One region of the Nocardiopsis sp. NPDC050513 genome, then DNA from elsewhere that is predicted to be linked to it. Evidence: predicted binding sites of a transcription regulator. Region 1 holds the regulator's gene; each other region holds the start of a gene.
The links. The regulator LexA, encoded in region 1, represses DNA repair genes until DNA is damaged. The targets are predictions, from matches to a motif close to TCGAACANNTGTTCGA.

Region 2: ACIBFB_RS26010 (DNA polymerase III subunit alpha) is a predicted target of LexA. The motif match lies at 5,122-5,137, and genes of this name have one in related genera.
Region 3: ACIBFB_RS19800 (DUF6504 family protein) is a predicted target of LexA. The motif match lies at 4,050-4,065, and genes of this name have one in related genera.

What each region holds. Positions count from the first base shown of each region.
Region 1 covers NZ_JBITHK010000008.1:244,110-250,649, reverse strand. The annotation lists gene ACIBFB_RS16950 (hypothetical protein) at 1-575, shown strand, start outside; gene ACIBFB_RS16945 (hypothetical protein) at 572-1,210, shown strand; gene ACIBFB_RS16940 (alpha/beta hydrolase family protein) at 1,214-2,287, opposite strand; gene lexA (transcriptional repressor LexA) at 2,353-3,069, opposite strand; gene nrdR (transcriptional regulator NrdR) at 3,697-4,170, shown strand; gene ACIBFB_RS16925 (vitamin B12-dependent ribonucleotide reductase) at 4,206-6,540, shown strand, end outside.
Region 2 covers NZ_JBITHK010000021.1:44,486-51,025, forward strand. The annotation lists gene ACIBFB_RS25995 (Fur family transcriptional regulator) at 1-378, shown strand, start outside; gene ACIBFB_RS26000 (hypothetical protein) at 526-825, shown strand; gene ACIBFB_RS26005 (TetR family transcriptional regulator) at 1,089-1,691, shown strand; gene ACIBFB_RS26010 (DNA polymerase III subunit alpha) at 1,688-5,065, opposite strand; gene ACIBFB_RS26015 (hypothetical protein) at 5,286-6,014, opposite strand; gene ACIBFB_RS26020 (MarR family winged helix-turn-helix transcriptional regulator) at 6,148-6,540, opposite strand, start outside.
Region 3 covers NZ_JBITHK010000011.1:48,582-55,121, forward strand. The annotation lists gene cobC (Rv2231c family pyridoxal phosphate-dependent protein CobC) at 486-1,508, opposite strand; gene ACIBFB_RS19790 (peptidoglycan recognition family protein) at 1,779-2,894, shown strand; gene ACIBFB_RS19795 (GNAT family N-acetyltransferase) at 3,061-3,651, shown strand; gene ACIBFB_RS19800 (DUF6504 family protein) at 3,698-3,967, opposite strand; gene ACIBFB_RS19805 (serine/threonine-protein kinase) at 4,271-6,442, shown strand.

The DNA of each region.
Region 1 (6,540 bases):
GCGGCGTCGTCATCGTGGGCGGCGCGGCGGTGCTCGCCGCGGCGGCGATCGGCGGCGGGCTGGTCCTGGCGGGCGGCGACCCCGACGTTCCCGGGGAGGACGACGTCCACACCTCGGCGCCCGACTGCGCGGTGGTTCCCGAGGACGCGGTGACCGAGGCGCTGCCCGACGCGGTGGTCGAGTCCGCCGAGTCCGGGCCGAGGCCGGGCGGGCACACCACCGTGTGCGCGTGGACCTCACTGGGCCGCGCCGACGCCCCCGGAACGCTGCGGGTGGAGTTCTCCGCGCTGTTCACCGACACATCGGGCGAAGAGCCGGTCTCGGGCGTGCAGCACGCCGAGGGCGCGCTGGCGGCGGTCGTCCCGCACAGCGTCGACGAGGTCGCGCTCGGGCCGGACGTCGCGGCGCACGTGTGGGAGGAGCAGGCGCCGGGCACCGCCGACCTGGTCTTCCAGAGCGACAACCTGCTGGTCAGGGTGGCCTACTCCGGCGTCTCCGGAGACGGTCCGGTGGAGCGGGAGGACGCGCGCGAGGCGGCGGTGCGCGTCGCCGAGCGACTCGTGGAGGCAGTGTGAACCCCGAACACCCCCGTCCGGTCGTCTCCTCGGCCCAACCCCAGAGCCGGGGCTGCGCGGTGGCCGGCGTGGCGGCCCTGGCCCTGGTCGTCGTGCTGGTCGTGGCCGGAGGAGTGTGGTTCGTCGTCAACCGCGACACCCTGGAGTCGGGCGATTTCGACGCCGCGCCCGCGTGCGCGGTCGGGGAGACCGACGTGCTCGACGAGCTGGTGCCCGCCCACACGCTGGAGCTGGAGCAGCCGGTGGGGAGCGAGCAGGACTCGTTCGGCACCGGATGGCAGTGCCGGTGGTCCACCCCCGAGGGACCGGGCGACGCGGTTCCTTCCTTCGCGACCCTGGTGATGGTGGCCGCGCCCAACCCCGGCGGGATCCGGACGGCCGCCGACAACCTGCGGAACACGACCGCGAACCAGGGAGCCGGCCGTGTCGAGGGCATCGGCGACGAGGCCTTCTCGTGGACGGACGCGTCGGACTTCCCGTTCGCCTGTGTGGGCGCGCGGGTGTCCAACCTGTACGTGGAGACCTGCTACGGGGTGGCCGCGGACTACGCGGTCACGCGCGCGGCCGAGCCTGAGCGGGGACTGGAGACGGCCGAGGAACTCGCGCGGGCCGTGGTCGCCGACCTGCCCTCCTGATCCTCACCAGGCCTGGGCCAGGAAGTCCTCCAGGGCCGGGGCGACCTCGGGGGCGAAGGGGCGGTCGGCGTCCAGGACGGCGGCGCCCGGCCGGTCCCGGAATTCGCGGAACACGTGGTCGGCGTCGGGGATGTCGACGCGCTCGGCGTCGGCGAAGCCGGTCATGAGCCGGTCGATGTCCGAACGTGGGATCTGGGCGTCCTCCTCGCCCCACAACACCAGCACGGAGGTGTCCTCGGGGACGTCCTCGGCCAGGTCGACGGGGTCGAAGGCGTCGATCCAGCCGAGGAAGGCCGCGTTCTGCTCGGAGTAGACGGTCTCCAGCAGCGGCGACAGGTCGTCGGGCAGATCCCGTCCGCCGCGCAGGGCGGCCCGTCCGGCCCGTGCGTCGGAGAGCACGGTGACGCTGTCGGTCTCACCGATCCGGCCCTGAGCCTCGCCCACACGGATCCGCTCGGTGAGCTGGCGGTCGATGAGATCAAGGTAGCGGGTGCCGGGCGGGGCGGCGAGCACCAGGGCGGGTGACGTGTCCAGGAGGTCGTGCGCGCGGAGGGCGAACAACGCGCCCTCGCTGTGCCCGACGACGACCGTGCGGTCGGGGTCGACCCCCGGTTGGGCGGTGAGCTGCTCGTAGGCGGCCACGAGTTGGCGGTCGTGGACCTCGGGGTCGATCGGCGCCTCCGGATCCAGGTCGCCCAGACCGGTCTCGCCGCTGCCGAGCTTGTCGTAGCGGAGCGAGGCCACCCCGGCGTCGGCCAGCACGCGGGCGAGGTTCAGATTGGTGTCCGCGTCGGGTCGGGTCTGTGCGTTGCCGTCCCGGTCGGTGGGCCCGCTGCCGGAGACGATGAGGGCGGCGGGAACGGCGCCCGCGGTGTCGGTGGGGGCCGTGAAGGTCCCGAACACCCTCGTGCCGTCCACGGTGAAGGACAGGTCCCGCTCCGAGCCGCTGACCGCGGGCGGGGGAACCGAGGGGGCCTCGCCGGAGCAGGCCGTGGCGAGCAGGAGACCGGTGGCCGCGCCGACGGCCGCGAGCAGGCGTCGGCGACCGGTCACGGGAGAGGAGGTGGCTGTGGACACGCTCCTCAGCGTAGCGGCCCGGCCCGGGAGCCCGCGGCGCCCTCCCGGACCGGCCCGGCGCCGCCTCAGACCCGGCGCATGACGGCGACGACCTTGCCCAGGATGGTGGCGTCGTCACCGTTGATGGGCTCGTAGGCGTCGTTGCGCGGCATGAGCCACACGTGGCCGTCGTCCGCGCGGCGCAGCACCTTGACCGTGGCCTCGTCGTCGAGCAGGGCGGCCACGATGTCGCCGTTGTTGGCCTCCGGCTGCTGCCGGACGACCACCATGTCGCCGTCGGTGATGGCGGCGTCGGTCATCGAGTCACCGACCACGGTGAGCATGAACAGCCGGCCCTCGCCGACCAGCTGACGCGGAAGGGAGAGCACGTCCTCCACGGACTCCTCCGCGAGGATCGGTCCGCCCGCGGCGATCCGGCCGACCAGCGGGACGGCAGCCGCCCGCGAGGCGTCCGCGGTGAACTCCGCCGGGTCCACCTTGGCGCCGGACGCACGGCCGGGCGTGCGCAGTTCCACCGCGCGCGGGCGGTTCTGGTCGCGGTGCAGGTACCCCTTGCGCTGGAGCACCTTGAGCTGATGCGCCACGCTGGAGGGACTGGACAGGCCGACCGCGTCGCCGATTTCCCTTATCGAGGGCGGGAAACCGCGCTCCCGTACGTACCGCTGAATACAGTTCAGCACACTCTGCTGACGCGCCGTGAGTTTGGGGGCGTCGGGCTTCGGCCCGCCCGTGTCGCCCACGGGCGAGAGGACGGTGGTGCTTCCGGGGTTCTCCTCCGGCACGGCCGGGCCTCCTCGGCGTTCGGTTCGGTCAGGGCCGTCTCGGGTGACTGCCCACCTCCGGTCCGCGCCAACGCCGACGAAACCGGAGTGAAATCAACGTCAACATTAGTCGTTGCAGACGGTGATATCAAACAAGCGTTCGAGGCCGTCGATAATGGCCCGCGTGTTTTCGCGGTCAATTACCGGCCTCCACTTACGTGTACACGTGTACTCCCGCCGCTGTCCCCGGAATACGCGAACACGTCGGCGCCGGTGCCGGTGTGGGTCTGGTCTCTCCGGGGCCGCCCGCGTCGCGAACCCCCTGCGTACGCGGTCGTCGGCCATTCCCCGACCCCTGGGGCGCGGTGTTCGGGGGCCGTTCGGCGGTATCCTTGCAACCGGATTTCGGGCGGACCGCGACCCTCCCGCGGACCGTCCGCCGACTCTCCCCGTTCCCTCGTGCGCCCTGACGGACCCGCCCCGTCCGGGTCCGCCGTCCCGTGGGCGGGACACGCTCCGGACAGGTTGCGGGACGCCGCGTGGCGGTCTAGGTTCAACCACAACATCTAGGAGTCGCGGAGGGGCGAAAGCCCAGAACTTGTGGTTAAGTGGACGTACGGGTCGTCGTGAGGAAGCAGGTGAACAGGGATGCATTGTCCGTTCTGCCGACATCCGGACACCCGGGTGATCGACAGCAGGTCCACCGACGACGGGGCGGCCATCAGGCGCCGCCGGTCCTGTCCCGTGTGCGAGCGCAGGTTCACCACCCAGGAGACCGTCCTGTTGATGGTCGCCAAGCGCTCGGGGGTCACCGAACCGTTCAGCCGCACCAAGGTCATCGCCGGAGTGCGCCGGGCCTGCCAGGGCCGCCCGGTCTCCGAGGACGCGCTCGCCAAGCTCGGCCAGCGCGTCGAGGAGGAGATCCGCAGCCGGGGTCTGGCTGAAGTCCCCGCGCACGAGATCGGACTGGCCATCCTCGGTCCGATGCGCGAACTGGACGAGGTCGCCTACCTGCACTTCGCCAGCGTCTACCGCGGGTTCGAGAGCCTCGCCGACTTCGAGGCCGAGATCGCCAGCCTGCGCCAGGACCACCAGGCCGACACGGGGCCGACCAGCGAGTAACACCCTCCAGACGCATTCTCGGGGGAGATGCCGTCATGACGGAGAACACCGGCGGGAAGTCCGGACACGAGGGGCTCCGGATCGAGCGCGTCCACACCGCACCCGGCGTCCACCCCTACGACACCCTCGCATGGGAACGCCGCGACGTCGTCATGACCAACTGGCGTGACGGGACGGTCAACTTCGAGCAGCGCGGTGTGGAGTTCCCCACCTCCTGGTCGATGAACGCGACGCAGATCGTGGCGAGCAAGTACTTCCGCGGCGTCCCGGGCACCCCCGAGCGCGAATGGAGCCTCAAGCAGCTCGTCGACCGGGTCGTCGGCGTCTACACCGCCACCGGCCGGGCCCACGGCTACTTCGGGGACGACGCTGACGCCGAGGTCTTCGACCACGAACTCAAGTACGCCCTCGTCCACCAGCTCTTCAGCTTCAACTCCCCGGTCTGGTTCAACGTCGGCACCACCTCGGCGCAGCAGGTCAGCGCGTGCTTCATCCTCTCCGTCGACGACACCATGGAGTCGATCCTCGACTGGTACAAGGAGGAGGGGGTCATCTTCAAGGGCGGGTCCGGCGCGGGTGTGAACCTGTCGCGGATCCGCTCCAGCCGGGAACCGCTCTCGTCCGGCGGCATGGCCTCGGGGCCCGTGTCCTTCATGCGCGGCGCCGACGCCTCCGCCGGAACCATCAAGTCCGGCGGAGCCACCCGCCGGGCGGCCAAGATGGTCGTCCTGGACGTCGACCACCCCGACGTCGGGGAGTTCGTCGAGACCAAGGCGCGCGAGGAGCACAAGGTCCGCGCCCTGCGCGACGCGGGGTTCGACGTCGACCTCGGCGGTGCCGACACGTTCAGCGTCCAGTACCAGAACGCCAACAACTCGGTGCGGGTCTCCGACGCCTTCATGCGCGCCGTGGAGACCGGCTCCGCATTCGGACTGACCTCCCGGACCACGGGCGAGGTCGTCGCCACCGTCGACGCCAAGGACCTCTTCCACCGCATGGCCAGGGCCGCGTGGGAGTGCGCCGACCCCGGAATCCAGTACGACGGCACCATCCAGGACTGGCACACCAACCCCGAGAGCGGCCGTATCAGCGCCAGCAACCCCTGCTCGGAGTACATGTCCCTGGACGACTCCTCGTGCAACCTGGCCTCGATCAACCTGCTGAAGTTCCTGTGCGAGGACGACACCTTCGACGTGGAGTCCTTCGTCCGGCTCACCGAGCTGGTCGTCACGGCGATGGACATCTCCGTGACCTTCGCCGACTTCCCCACCGACACGATCGCGCGGACCACCCGCGCCTACCGCCAGCTCGGCATCGGCTACGCCAACCTCGGCGCCCTGCTGATGGCCACCGGCCACGCCTACGACTCCGACGGCGGGCGCTCCGTCGCCGCGGCGGTCACCTCCCTGATGACGGCCGCCGCCTACCGCCGCGGCGCCGAGCTGGCCGCCGTGGTCGGCCCGTACGAGGGGTACGCGCGCGACGAGCGGGCCCACCGCCGGGTCATGCGCAAGCACGTCGCCGCCAACGACGACCTGCGCGCCGTCGGAGCCCTGGAGGAGCCCGTCCACGAGGCCGCCACCCGTGAGTGGGCCGAGTGCCTGCGCCTCGGCGAACGCGACGGCTGGCGCAACGCGCAGGCGAGCCTGCTCGCGCCCACCGGCACGATCGGCTTCATGCTCGACTGCGACACCACCGGAGTCGAGCCGGACTTCTCGCTGGTCAAGTTCAAGAAACTGGTCGGCGGCGGCTCCATGCAGATCGTCAACCGGGCCGTCCCGCGCGCCCTGCGCACCCTCGGTTACCGGGACGAGCAGATCGAGGCGATCGTCGAGTACGTCGCCGGGCACGGACACGTGGAGGACGCTCCCGGCCTGCTCCCCGAGCACCACGAGGTGTTCGACTGCGCGATGGGCCGCCGCCACATCGAGCCGATGGGCCACCTGCGCATGATGGCCGCGGTGCAGCCCTTCCTGTCCGGAGCGATCTCCAAGACGGTCAACGTCCCGGAGCAGGCCACCGTCGCCGACGTCGAGCACCTCTACTTCGAGGGCTGGCGGATGGGCCTGAAGGCGCTCGCCGTGTACCGCGACAACTGCAAGGTCGGCCAGCCGCTGTCGACCGGCGCCGAGAGGGGCGCCTCCGCGGCGCCGCGCTCCGCGGAGGCGGCCCGCCCGGTCCGCCGTCGCCTGCCCAAGAAGCGCCCGAGCGAGACCACGTCGTTCGCGGTGGGCGGCGCGGAGGGCTACATCACCGCCGGCTCCTACCCGGACGGCGGCCTGGGCGAGGTGTTCCTGAAGCTCGGCAAGCAGGGGTCCACCCTGGCCGGGGTGATGGACGCCTTCTCCATCGCGGTCTCCATCGCCCTCC
Region 2 (6,540 bases), on a different contig from region 1:
GACGCCGCGGTCCTGCGCGCGCTCGGGCGCGATCCCCGCTTCCGCAGCGCGCAGGAGGTGCACGTGCTCGTCGCCGCGGCGCTGGCCGGGGCCGCGCGACCGCCGAGCCTGTCCACGGTCTACCGCACACTGCGCCGCCTGGCGGGCGAACGCGTCCTCGACACCGTCCAGTCGCCGGACGGCGAACGCCTCTACCGCCTGTGCGGCAGCGATATCCGCCACCACCACCTGGTCTGCCGGGTCTGCGGCCGGGTGGAGGAGATCCCCGAACCCCGGGAGCTCACACCGGTCGTCGAACGCGTCGGGCGCGCGAGCGGGTTCGGGTCGGTCGACTACTCCTTCGAACTCTTCGGGGTCTGTCCCGCCTGCGAGCGGTGACGGAAATGAATGCGACGGGCAACCATTCTTGCCGGGATGTGCGGCGAATGTTGTTCTCCGCGCTTTCCGGAGCCCGCTGTTACGCTGGAGAAAAGGAGGGCGGAGCGCCCTCGTTCTCGCTTCGCCCGCGTTCTGAGGGGACAGAACATGGCGACAGAGCACCTGGTCCACGAAGGCCACACCCACCGTCACGGTGAGGGCTGCGGCCACGTGGCGGTCCCGCACCAGGACCACGTCGACTACGCCCACGACGGGCATCTGCACCGTCAGCACGGCGACCACGTGGACGAGTGCGAGCCGGGCGCGGAGCACACCGCCCACAGCGGACACGTGCACGAACACGGTGAGGGCTGCGGCCACGTGGCGGTCCCGCACCAGGACCACGTCGACTACGTCCACGACGGGCACCGGCACGCACTCCACGACGGACACTGGGACGACCACTAGCGGGTCGCGGCCGGGCCGACCGGCGTATTCTTGGGCGTAAGGGAGCCCGCGTCCCGGATCGCGGACGCGGCGGGTACGCGGGCGACCGGGTCATCCACCACCGGGTGTCCCCAACGGCCGGGCAGGGGGCCGACACCCGCTCCCGCTCGCCGACGGGGAGTGGTGCGATGGACGGGAGAGGGGGTGCCTGCGCGACGCGCGACGAGTCCCCATGTGATACTCGATATCTCCTGGGTCGGGGTCTCCAGTTCTAGGATGGTGACATGGAACGACCGCTCCCACGCCCAGAGTCACTTCGCGAGCGCAAGCAACGGCGCACCCGTGAAGCGATCATCGAAGCCGCCCACGCGCTGTTCGCCGAGCGCGGCTTCGACCGGGTCACCGTCAACGACATCGCCGAACGGGCCGAGGTCGGCCGGGCGACGTTTTTCCGGTACTTCGGTGACAAACAGGAGGTGATCTTCAGCGCGCGACAGCAGCCCGACCCCGCCGTCCTGAGCGAACTCGTCGCGCCCGCCGAGGAGCCCGTCGGGGACTCCCTGGAGGCCGCGCTGGTCCACCTGCGCTGGGTCGTGGCAGCCCTGGTCTCCCGACTGGTCGAGGAGCACGACGTCTACCTGCGCCACGAGCGCCTCGTCGCCGCGCACCCCGAACTGGTCGCCCGCAGCCTCACCAAGTACCGCCTCTACGCCGAGGCGATGGACCGGATGCTGCGCGACCAGGGAGTCGACCCGGGCACCGCCGTGCTCGCCTCCGAGCTCGCGCTCGCGTGCTTCCACACCGGCCGCGCCGAGGCCGCCGACGATCCCGCGCGTTTGCCCGGAGCGGTCGACGCGGCCTTCGCCCGCCTCCTGAGCGGGCCCTAGCCGCCGGAGCTCCCGGGGCTGGCGTGCCACAGTCCGCGCGGCGCGGTGCCGGGCGAGCGCAGGTCGGCGTAGGCCGACACCCGGAACCCGCTGGCGTAGCGGATGCGGTGGCCGCCCACCCTCGCCAGGCGCGCGGAGGGAGCCGTGGACCGCAGCGCGCGGTCCAACCCCGGTGCGCCCTCCTCCTCCCATACCCGGGACAGGTCGTTCAGATCCCAGGCGTCCGTGGCGGTGAGCGTGGCCATCCCCGACCCCGCCCGGCGCACCCGTCCGCGCACGACCAGCAGCCACGAACCGAACACCGTGGCCGCGCACCGGCCCTGCACCGACTCGAAGAAGGTCAGGTCCGCCAGCCCGGTGGCGTCGTCCAGGGTGCTGAAGATGATCCGCTGCCCCGACCGCACCGCCGGGGTCTGCGTGGCCACCTTGACCCCCGCCACCAGCACCTCCCGGCCGTTCGGCACCCGGTGCAGGTCACGGGTGCGCACCAGGCCGTGCCCCGCGGCCAGGGCGGACAGGAGCCCGGTGTGGGAGTCGAGCAGGTGGCGGCCGATCTCGTAGCCCAGGACCTCCAGCTCGGCGCGGACCACCTCGTCGTCGGTCATCCCGGGCAGGGTCCGCGCGCCCGGGTGCCGCTCGCCGTCCCGGATCGGTAGGGGCACCTGACCGGGATCGGCGGCCGTCCGCCCCGCCCGCTCCAACGCGCTCACCTGCAACAACAGGTCGCGTCGGCGGGGAGCGGCGGGGTCGTCGCCGATCCGGTACAGCGCGTCGAAGGCCCCCACCCGCACCAGGTTCTCCAGGACCCCGCGCGACAGGCGGGCGCGGTCGGCGGTGTCGGCGAGCGAGTGGAAGGGGCGCTCGGCCAGCACGCGTTCGACCTCGGCCCCGGTCATGGCGCGCACGTCGGCCAGGGACGCGCGCACCCCCCAGACCGGACCGGCCGGGCCGTCCACCGGCTCCACCCGCCAACGGGCGTCGGAGCGGTTGACGTCGGGGCCCAGCACGGGCACGCCGAAGTGGCGGGCGTCCTCGACGATGGCGCGGCGCGGGTACATGCCGGGCTCGTGGGTGAGGACCCCGGCGTAGAAGGCGGCCGGGTGGTGCCGTTTGAGCCACGCCGACTGGTAGGTGGGCAGGGCGAAGGCGGCGGCGTGGGCCTTGCAGAACCCGAAGGACCCGAAGGAGGACAGCACGTCCCACACCCTCTCCACCGTGTCCCGGCCGTGCCCGCACTCGACGGCCATCGCGGTGAACGTCGCCCGTACCCTCGCGCGGCCCTCCTCGGTGCTGAGTTGGCGGCGCATGGTCTCGGCCTGGTCGAGCCCGCAGCCGGTCATGGCGTGCAGCACGCCGATCACCTGCTCGTGGAAGACGACCACGCCGCCGGTCTCGGCGAGCACCTCGGCCAGCACGGGGGAGGGGTGCTGCGGCGGGGTCAGCCCGTCGCGGGCGGACAGGAAGGGGGTGATCATGTCGCTGTTGACGGGGCCGGGGCGGAAGAGCGAGATGTCGGCGATGAGGTCGCCCATGGCGGACGGCCGCAGACGGCTGAGCAGTTCGCGCTGGCCGGGCGACTCGATCTGGAAGCAGCCCAGCGTCCGGGAGGCGCTGATCATCCGGTAGGTGGCCTCGTCCTGGGGCAGGGCGTCCAGATCGAGGCGCTCGCCCGTGGTGCGCTCCACCTCGTCGCGGGTGTGGGCCATGGCCGACTGCATGCGCACGCCGAGGACGTCGAGTTTGATCATCCCCATCTCCTCCACGTCCTCCTTGTCGAACTGGACCATCGGGTACCCGGCGCGGCTGGGTTCGAGGGGGGCGCGGTCGCGCAGGGAGGGTCCTGAGACCACCAGTCCGCACGGGTGCATCGCGATGTGCCGGGGCAGCCCGTCGAGCCGCTCGGCGAGCCGGAACAGGGCGTGGGCCGGGGCGCCGCCCTCCCCGCGGCGCAGGTGGTGGAGTTCGGGCAGGTCCTCGGTGGCGGCGCGGATCTGTCGGGCCCGCACGTGGGGGAAGGACTTGGCCAGGGTGTCGACCTCGTGCGGGGGCAGGCCCAGGGCGGCGCCGACGTCGCGGATGGCGCTGCGGGCGCGGTAGGTCTCGGCCATGGACACGCACGCGGTGTCGGGGTAGGCGGCGAACACCGCGTCGTAGGCCTCCAGGCGGCGGGCCGACTCCACGTCCAGGTCGATGTCGGGCAGCCCGGTGCGGCTGTGCGACAGGAAGCGCTCCATGACCAGCCCGTGGTCGAGCGGGTTGACGGCGGACACGCCCAGGAGGTGGTTGACCAGGCTGCCGGTGCCCGATCCGCGGATGGAACAGCGGATGCCCTTGTCGCGGATGCGCCCGGCGGCGTCGGCGACGGTGAGGAAGTAGGCGGACAGGCCCTTGGACTCGATGACCTCCAGTTCCTGGGCGAGGCGGTGCCGGGCGCCGGGGTCGCGGTGCAGGCCGAGCCGGTGCAGGCCGTCGTCGCAGTCGCGCCAGAGCCGCTCGCGGGGTTCGGGGACGTCGGGCAGGTGGACGCGGTCCATCCCCAGGTCGGCGTCGGGGTCCAGGGCACAGGAGGAGGCCAGGGCCAGGGTGTGGGCGATGAGGCGGCGGGCCTGGGCGGTGTCGCCGCAGACGCGTTCGGCGACCTCCAGCATGTGGGCGCCGCTCTTGAGGTGGGCCTGGTTGGTGGCGGGCCCGGGGCGGGCGCCGCCGGGTTTCCACTGGACGCTCTGGTCCAGGACGTGGGCGATCTCGGCGTCGGTCTCGCGCGGGTAGCGCACGGCGTTGGTGAGGACCGCCAGGGTCCGGGTGTCCGCGGCCAGGTCGAGCAGGGCCCGGGCGGTGCGCCGCTGACCGGGGAGGTAGTGGTCCACGATCTCCACGGCCGTGGTCGCGCTGGCCCGCCACCGCTCCAGGAGGCGCCGGGCCCGTCCGGGGCGGTCGTCGGCCAGGGCGGCGCCCACGTCGGAGTCGGGGCCGACCAGGACGACGATCCCCTCCGCGTGCTCGGCGAGCAGGCCGGGGGACAGGGCGGGGACGGCGCCGGGGGCGGCGGGCTTGGCGGTGTGCGCCCGGGTGACCAGGCGGCACAGGGAGGCCCAGCCGCGTGCGCCGCGGGCCAGGAGGGTGACGCGCCCGCCGCCGGGGGAGGCGATGGCGAGGTTGCAGCCCAGGACGGGGCGCAGCCCGGCCCGCTGGCAGGCGCGCACGTGCTTGACCGCGCCGTAGACGCCGTCGCGGTCGGTGAGGGCGAGCAGGTCCATGTCGAGTTCGGCGGCGCGTTCGACCAGGTGGTGCGGTGCGACGGCGCCGTGGCGCATGGAGGCCGAGGAGACGGCGTTGAGGTGCGCGAAGTCCACGTGCCCGAGGTCGTGCGGCATGGACTCCCTCCCCGGGTCATGGCACTGGTGTGGTCGGTGGGGAAGAAGTACCGAAATCGAACTTATGTACGAATTCTAGCGCATGTGTTCACCAGGGCAAGCCACTGACCTGCGAAGACGTGATCTCGGAGTGGGAGGGGGCCGGAAGCCCGTCACCGCAGGGGTTCCAGGGATCACCGAGCCCGCGGCGGGAGGAGGGGCGGGCTCCGGCGGGCGCTCCCTACCGCGCCCGTCTCGGGCGCAGCTCGCGTTCGGGCCGCGGGCGGGTGCTCAGAAGGGGCGAGCGGCTCCGGGGCGCCTCCCCCGTGGCGGTCACGTACCCCTCCGGGGTGAGCCCAGGGCGGCCCGCCTTCCGGGAGGAGGGCCGCATCCCCTGGAGGGCGGCCCGCACGCCGCGCCCGCCCGCCGCCAGGTCCGCCTGGCGAATCCTGGCCTCCACGAGCTCCAGGTCCCTGCCGACCTCGCCGAAGCGGCCGTCCAGCCTGACGTGCTCCAGGACGGCGGACAGCACCTCATGGGCCTCGTGCCACCGGCCGAGGCCGCGCAGGGCCTTGCTGGTCTCCCACCGCATCGTCCACCCGCGCCGCTCGCTCGCCTCCGCCTCGTTCCGGAGCGAGGGGACCGCCTCGGACCAGGCCCGCAGCCGCGAGGTCGCCTCGTCCTGGCGGCGGGCCGCCGCGGTCAGGAGGATCTCCGCTCCGGCGTGGTCGTTCCGGGACAACCTCGCCAGACCCTCGGCGTACAGGGCGGACGGGAGGAGGGCGTTGGCCCGCAGCGCGTACATCCGGGCGGGGCCGGTGCGCTCGGCCGCCAGACGCTCGCCCAACCCGTCCACGAACCCGGGGAGGTCGCGTTCGAGCTCGGCCAGGTTCGCCAGGACGTCCTCCGCCAGGGACTGGAGCCGCGCCAGCCCGGCCGCGGACTCCCGGTCGTTCAGGGGGTTCGGCACGTGGGACTCCATCGCCGTCGCGGGTCGTCGGTGGCGCCCACCCCGGCGGCGCCGGGAGCGGGCTGGTGACGATCGTGGAGCAATCCCGTCCACGGCGCAAGGGCCGACGATGTCCGTGCCCCCGTTCCCGCCCCTATCGGGCGGGCCCCGGGCGCGGTTCGCGTTCGGGGTGCGACCGGGCGAGGAGGCCGGCCTCGGCGTTGGCGGCCATGACCGACAGGATCCGCACGGTCTCGGCGTACTGCTCCGGGGTCACACCCGTCAGCAGCGCGGCGCGGGTGTCCTCGACGCGTGCCGCGGCGGCCGTGTGGACGGCACGGCCCTCGTCGGTGAGGGCGAGGCCGTCCCCGTCCCGCCGGATCCGCCCCCGATCGGCCAGCTCCGCGAGCACGGCGTCGAGGTCCGCGGCGCCCCGTGCCCGGAACGGGGCCAGGTCCCGTTCCAGGTCGTCACGTGAGGACGGGCCCCGGCTGAGGGTGGTGAGCACCTGCCAGTGCCGACGGCCGAGGCCGAGGTCGTCGAGGGT
Region 3 (6,540 bases), on a different contig from region 1:
CGGCGGGCGCGGGTTCCGGGGGCGCCGTCGGCACCCCGGCGGCGGACGTCGCCGACCCTCCCGAGGTCCCGCTCTCCTGCCCGTGTACCGGCGCGGGCGGAGTCTGCCCGACCGTCGTCGGAATCGGCTCCGTGGTCGTCGGGTCCGTGCGCGGCACCGACGGCCGGGGCGGCTGCCGGAACGGATTGGTGTCGCGTCGAGGCTGGACGGGCTGGGCGCCCCGACCGCTCTCGGGCAGCCCGTCCAGGAGTCCCCCGGCGTCGCCCGCGCCCGCGGCGGAGTCCCCGCTCCGTTTCCGGGACGACCCCTGCGCGCCGCCGCGGCGGGCTGACCCGCGGTCACCGTTGGTCATGAACGCTCCCCGAAGAGGTGTCGACTACCCGTTGTCCGCCTGATCCGACATAGACCGGTAAGCGTAGTCTGCGATGTTTCTACCGTTCACCCGGGTCCCCGCCCCTCGCGACCACCCCGACGCGTCCGGACACTCACCTGGTCAACTCTGCCAGAGCCCGCTCCAGGACGCGGTTGGCGTCGGTTCCGCGCACCGCCACCCGGAACCACTCCGGCCCCAGCCCCGGGAACGTGTCCCCCCGCCGAACGGCCACGCCGCGCTCCCGCAGCCTCCGCCTGAGTCCTTCCCCGTCCGGCGACCCGACCAGGAGGAACGACGCCCGGGCCGACGGCACGACGGTCAGCCCCAGCCCGCTCAACGCCGATGCCAGGCCCTCCCTGCGCCCGGCGAGCCCCACCGCCCAACGCTCCGCCTCCGCGACGGCCTCCGGCGAGCAGCAGGCCTCGGTCGCCACCAGCGCCGGAGTGGACACCGCCCACAGCGGCTGGGCCGCCGACAACGTCCGCACGAGGCCGGAACCGGCCACCACGTACCCCGCGCGCAACCCCGCCAGCGACCACGTCTTGGTCAGGCTGCGCACCACCGCCAGCCCGGGCAGATCCCCCCGGGACGCCAGGGACTCGGGCTCCCCGGGAACGCAGTCGGCGAAGGCCTCGTCCACGACCAGGACCCGTCCGGGACGGGCGAGCGACGCCACGACCCCGGCCGGGTGCAGCACGGACGTGGGATTGGTGGGGTTGCCGAGCACGACCAGGTCGGCGTCCTCGGGCACGAGCGCCGGGTCGAGGACGAAGTCGGGCCGGAGCAGGACCCGCTCCACCGCGTGCCCGGCCGCGCGCAGCGCCGCCTCGGGCTCGGTGAACTGCGGGTGCACCACCACCGCGCGACGCGGCTGCAGGGCACGGGCGATCAGGACGAACGCCTCCGCCGCCCCGGCGGTCAACAGGACTTCGCCCGCGTCACGCCCGTGGCGGCGGGCCGCGGCCGCCCGCGCGGCCCCGGGATCGGGATAGGAGCCCAGGGTCGCGAGCGATTCGGCCAGTCTCCGCGCGAGCCACTCCGGGGGCGCCGCCGCACGCACGTTGACGGCGAAGTCGAGCAGCCCCGCACCGACCTCGGCGTCGCCGTGGTGCCGTAGGTCGTGGTCGTCCCGCACGTGTTCTCCTCTCGTCCCGACGGCGCCACGCTACCCAAACACCCCGTAAGCACCACGAGAGCCCACCCATCGCCAAGGTCGGGTCGGCTCCGAGAATCCACCGTGGCGCGCCGAAACGCCGACGCACACGGGCTTGTGGCAGGCTGTCCGGGCCTCCCCCCGCCCCCGGGAACGGCCCGATCCGCGACCGGCGCCGGGCGGCGCGCCCCAGGCGTCCGTCCCCGCCGACGGCAGGGCCTGTCCATCGCCGCCCGCAGAGAAGGACGAAGTATGCGACGCCGCTCATTCCTGGCCAGTTCCACCGCCCTCGCGGGCCTGACCGCGCTCGGCACCGCACTGCCCGCGCGCGGTCCCGCCCTGGCCGACACGGCCCTGGAGATCCCCCGTGTCATGGCCGAACCGGCCTCCGCCGCCGCTGGCCTGGTCCGCCCGGACACCCGCTTCGACGTCGTGACGGTGACCCGGCCCGTGACGACGCGCACCGAACCCGCCATCCGCTTCGAGACCGGCGGAGTCCTCGGCGCCTGGGAACCGGTGCACCTGCACACCTCGGGACGGGACGACCGGGACCCCGTCTCCTCCGCCGTCGTCCGCGCCCCCGAGGGAGCCACGGGCTACGAGGTGCGCGGCGGCGCCCAGACGTCGGCGCTGAACCTGAGCGACGGAGAGGCGCTGCGCCTCGACGGCCCCGCCCGCACGTCCCTGTCGGCTCCGGACGGGGGCTACCAGACCCTGAGCGGCCCCTACGGACGCCCGTCCGCACGGTTCGTGACCCGCGCGGGCTGGGGCGCGGACGAGTCGTACCGCTTCGACGACGAGGGCAACGACCTCTGGCCCGCGGAGTTCCACCCCGTGCAGGCGCTCACCGTGCACCACACCGCCCTGGCGACCAGCGGCGACCACGCGGCCGACGTGCGGGCGGTCTACCACCTGCACGCGGTCCAGCTGGCGTGGGGGGACATCGGCTACCACGTGCTGATCGACCCCGACGGCGTGGTCTACGAGGGTCGCCACTCGGGCGGGGACGGGGTGCCGGTCTTCTCCGGTCGGCCGAGGCCGGGCCGCGCCGCGTCGGTGACGGCCGGGCACGCCTACACGTTCAACCACGGCAACGTCGGCGTGTGCCTGCTGGGTGACTTCACGGACGAACTGCCCACCCAGGCGGCCCGGGACTCCCTGGTCGACGTCCTGCGTCTGCTGTGCGCCGTGACGGGCGCGGACCCGGCCGCGGAGATCGAGTACGTCCACCCGGGCACCGGCGCGAGGACTCCGGCGCGGACGATCTCGCGGCACCGCGACTGGCTGGACACCGAGTGCCCGGGGAACGCGTTCTCCGAGGTGTTCGACACCGAGATCCGCCAGCGGGTCGTCCGCGGCCGGGGCTGAGGAGCGCGCGGTGGGGCGTCGGCGCGGTGGGATACTGCGGTGAACCCTGTGTGGGGAAGTGCGTACGTTCAGCACCTGTACGTCGTAGATCATCCAGATACGCGAAGAATGTTCCACAACGCGTAGGGTGTGCGCATTGCCCGACGACCGAGGACCCGCCCCGCCCATGCCCGACGCCCCGCCGCGCGACCCCTCCCAGTGGATCCTGCCGACCGTGATCCTGGAGACGGAGCGGCTGAGGCTGCGCGCGTTCGTCGAGGGCGACATCGACGACGTGTACGCCGCCTGCACCGACCCCGAACTCCAGCGGTGGGTGCCCATCCCCTCCCCCGGCACGCCCTACACCCGCGAGGCCGCCGAACGCTGGTGCCGGGAGACCACGACGCTTCTGCGCACCAGCGGCGACGGGCAGCAGTGGGCGATGGAGGAGCGGGAGAGCGGCCGTCTCGTGGGGTGCGTCGGGTTGCTGCGCACCCTGTGGCCCGCGATGAACACCGAGATCGGTTACTGGGTGTCGCCCTGGGCGCGGGGCCGGGGGCTGGCGACCGAAGCCGCTGTCGCGGTCTCGCGGTGGGCGATCGACCAGGGCTTCCAGCGCGTGGAGATCAAGGCCGCCACGGACAACGCCGGTTCGCGCGGGGTGGCCGAGCGCGCCGGGTTCACCCTGGAAGGCGTCGAACGCAGCGCGATGCCGCTGCACGCGGGCCGGGCCGACCTGGCGGTCTACAGCCTCCTGCCCGCCGACCTGGGACGCTGACCGGCGGAGCACCGTCCGAGCGGTCGCACCGCCCTGGGGCCCGGCCTCAGTCCCAGACCCGCGACAGCAGCCACTCCCCCGTCGCGGTGTCGTGGCGCAGCTCGTACACCCCCTGGGCGTGGGCGGTTCCGGCCTCCACCCGCCAGTGGCGGCGTTCGGGCACCTCCGAGGTGCTGGCCGGGCTCCAGTCCATGCGGACGGTCACCCAGTGGTCGAGGATCCTCCGCACCCCGTAGACCCGACCGTTCCACGTGAACCTGGCCGGCCGCCCGTCGTCCTCGACGACCGTGACCTCCGCGCCGTAGTACCGCCCCACCGCGCTCCCCCTCAACCTCGACCGACCCCTGCCCAGACGCACGCCGCCGGACCGCCCGCCCGGAGGAAGCACGGGCCGGCGTTCGAACGTGTGTTCTAAGACTAGCGAAATCCGCACCCCCGCGGAACCGTTTCGCGCGCGCGGGCGTCCCCCCGACCGAACCCCCGCGCGGGACCGCGAGGGTCCGACCCGAAGGTCGTTCCGAAGGTCCGTGCGCAGGCTGACCACACCGGAACCCGCGGCCCTCCGACCTCGGTACGCTGAGCCGCGCACCCTCCCCGATCCATGCGAGGACCCTCAACTGTGACGTCGAACGGGCATCAGAGCGGCCGCCCCCTGCGCGCGGGGGATCCGCGCGAACTCGGCGGCTACCGGATCGTCAGCCGCCTGGGCAGGGGAGGAATGGGAACGGTCTACCTCGCCCGGGACACCGCGGACCGCCCCGTCGCCGTCAAGCTCATCCGCCCCGACCTGGCCGACGACGAGGCGTTCCGGCTCCGGTTCGCGCGCGAGGTCGGGTCCGCCCGGCGCGTGGCCCGGTTCTCCACCGCCGCCGTGCTCGACGCGCGCCTGGACGGGGACCCGCTCTTCATCGTGTCGGAGTACGTCTCCGGCCCCACCCTCGACGAGCACGTCCGCGCGGAGGGCCCGATGCGCGGCGGCACGCTGGAGGGCTTGGCGCTGGGCGTCGCCGCGGCGCTCACCGCGATCCACGGCTCCGGGGTGGTCCACCGCGACCTCAAGCCCGCCAACGTCCTCCTGTCCACCGTGGGCCCCAAGGTCATCGACTTCGGGATCGCCCGCGCTCTGGACGACGAGGACGGCGCGGTCACCCACTCCAGTCAACTCATCGGCACGCCCTCGTACCTGGCCCCCGAACTGATCCTCGGGGAGAGGGCCGCCCCCGCCGCCGACGTCTTCGCGTGGGGATGCCTCGTCGCGTTCGCCGGCACCGGATCCGCCCCCTTCGACGCCGCCACCGTCCCCGCCGTGCTGCACAACATCTCCACCGCCCCGCCGCGCCTGGAGGGGCTGGATCCGAGCCTGTCGGACCTGGTGGGCGCCGCGCTCGACAAGTCGCCCGCGAACCGTCCGACCGCCAGTCGGATCCTCGCCCTGCTGACCGGGCAGGAGGAGCCCGAGGAGGCTGAGGTGCGGCGTACCATCAGCACCTCCTGGGCGCCGCCGGGCCCACCCCCGGTGCCGGGCCCGCCTCCCGTGTCGGAGCACCGGTCCGCTGAGCCGACGCGGGTCACGCCGATCCAGGCCCCGGCCGCCCCGACCCAGGTCCACGACGCGCGATCCGGGTACGCGCCCTCCGGACCGCAGACGACCGTGTACGTCGGCCGACCGCCCCACGGACCCGGGCCGGGCACGGGGCGACCCGCGGACCCCGGAGGGCGCCCTCCCCAAGGGGATCCGGCGGCGGCTCACGGCCGCCACGGACCGTCCGACGGCCACGCGTCGCCGTTCCGACAGGGTCCGCCGACGGGCCTGACCCCGCGCGACGGGCAGCCGTTCGACGCCCGCTCCGGAGCGGGCGGCGCCGGAGGACCTGGCGGCCCCGGTGGCCCCGGCCAGCCGCCGCGCGCGCCGCAGGGGGTCGGTGCGACACCGCCCCGACGCGGGCGCGGCCGCCTCGTGGCCGTCGCGGGCGGAGCGCTCGCGCTGGTCGTGATCGCGGGCGTGGGCGCCTTCACCCTGCTGTTCGGCGGTGACGCGCCACCGGAGATCACGGTGTCGATCTACGGGCACGACTTCGCCGCCGACCCGGGTTGGAGCAACGGCGTCTACGACCCCGAGGCCGAGGAGGACGACGGGTACTGGGCCGGGCGCGGCATGCTGCTCTCCCTCGGCCCCGAGGGCGACGCCAGCCGCGGCGAGATCGCCCCCATCGAGCCCGAACTCCCCGACGCGGTCCTGGTCACGGCCACGGCGCACATGGTGGAGGGGCCCGCCCAGGGCCAGTTCGGGGTGCGCTGCTGGGACAACGCGGACCACCAGGGCGAGGACCAGCGGAGCATGTACGAGGCGCTCCTGCGTTTCGACGGACGGACGGCGGAGATCCGCCGGGTCGTCTTGGACCAGGGCTCCAACGAACCCCTCGGCGAGACGGTCGACGTGTCCGGCTACCTGCGCTACCCCCAGTTCGAGGAAGGGGGCGGGACCCAGGAGGGCGACGGCGGCGACCCCTACGACATCGGCCCCGACGACACCCTGGTCGCCAACGCCGTCGCGCTCGCGTGCGAGTTCTCCGCGGGAGAGGGCGGCGAAGGGGACCGGATGCGGCTGCGGATGTGGGTCAACGACGAACTCGTCGTGGAAGCCGTCGACGACAACCCGCTGCCGGACGACGCCGAGGAGCCCGAGGACCGGCGCCGCGTGGGGGTCGTGACCCGGACGGGCCCCGGCAACACACGGATCGGAGTGCTGTTCACGAGCTTCTCGGTGCACGAGATCCTCGCCGGGGACTAGCCGGAGGCCACCGCGGCCGCGTCCCCGTCCCCCGCCGTGGAATAGGCGGGAATCCGGCGCGGCTGACATGATGCGGGAAGTTCGGAGCCAGCGAAGGA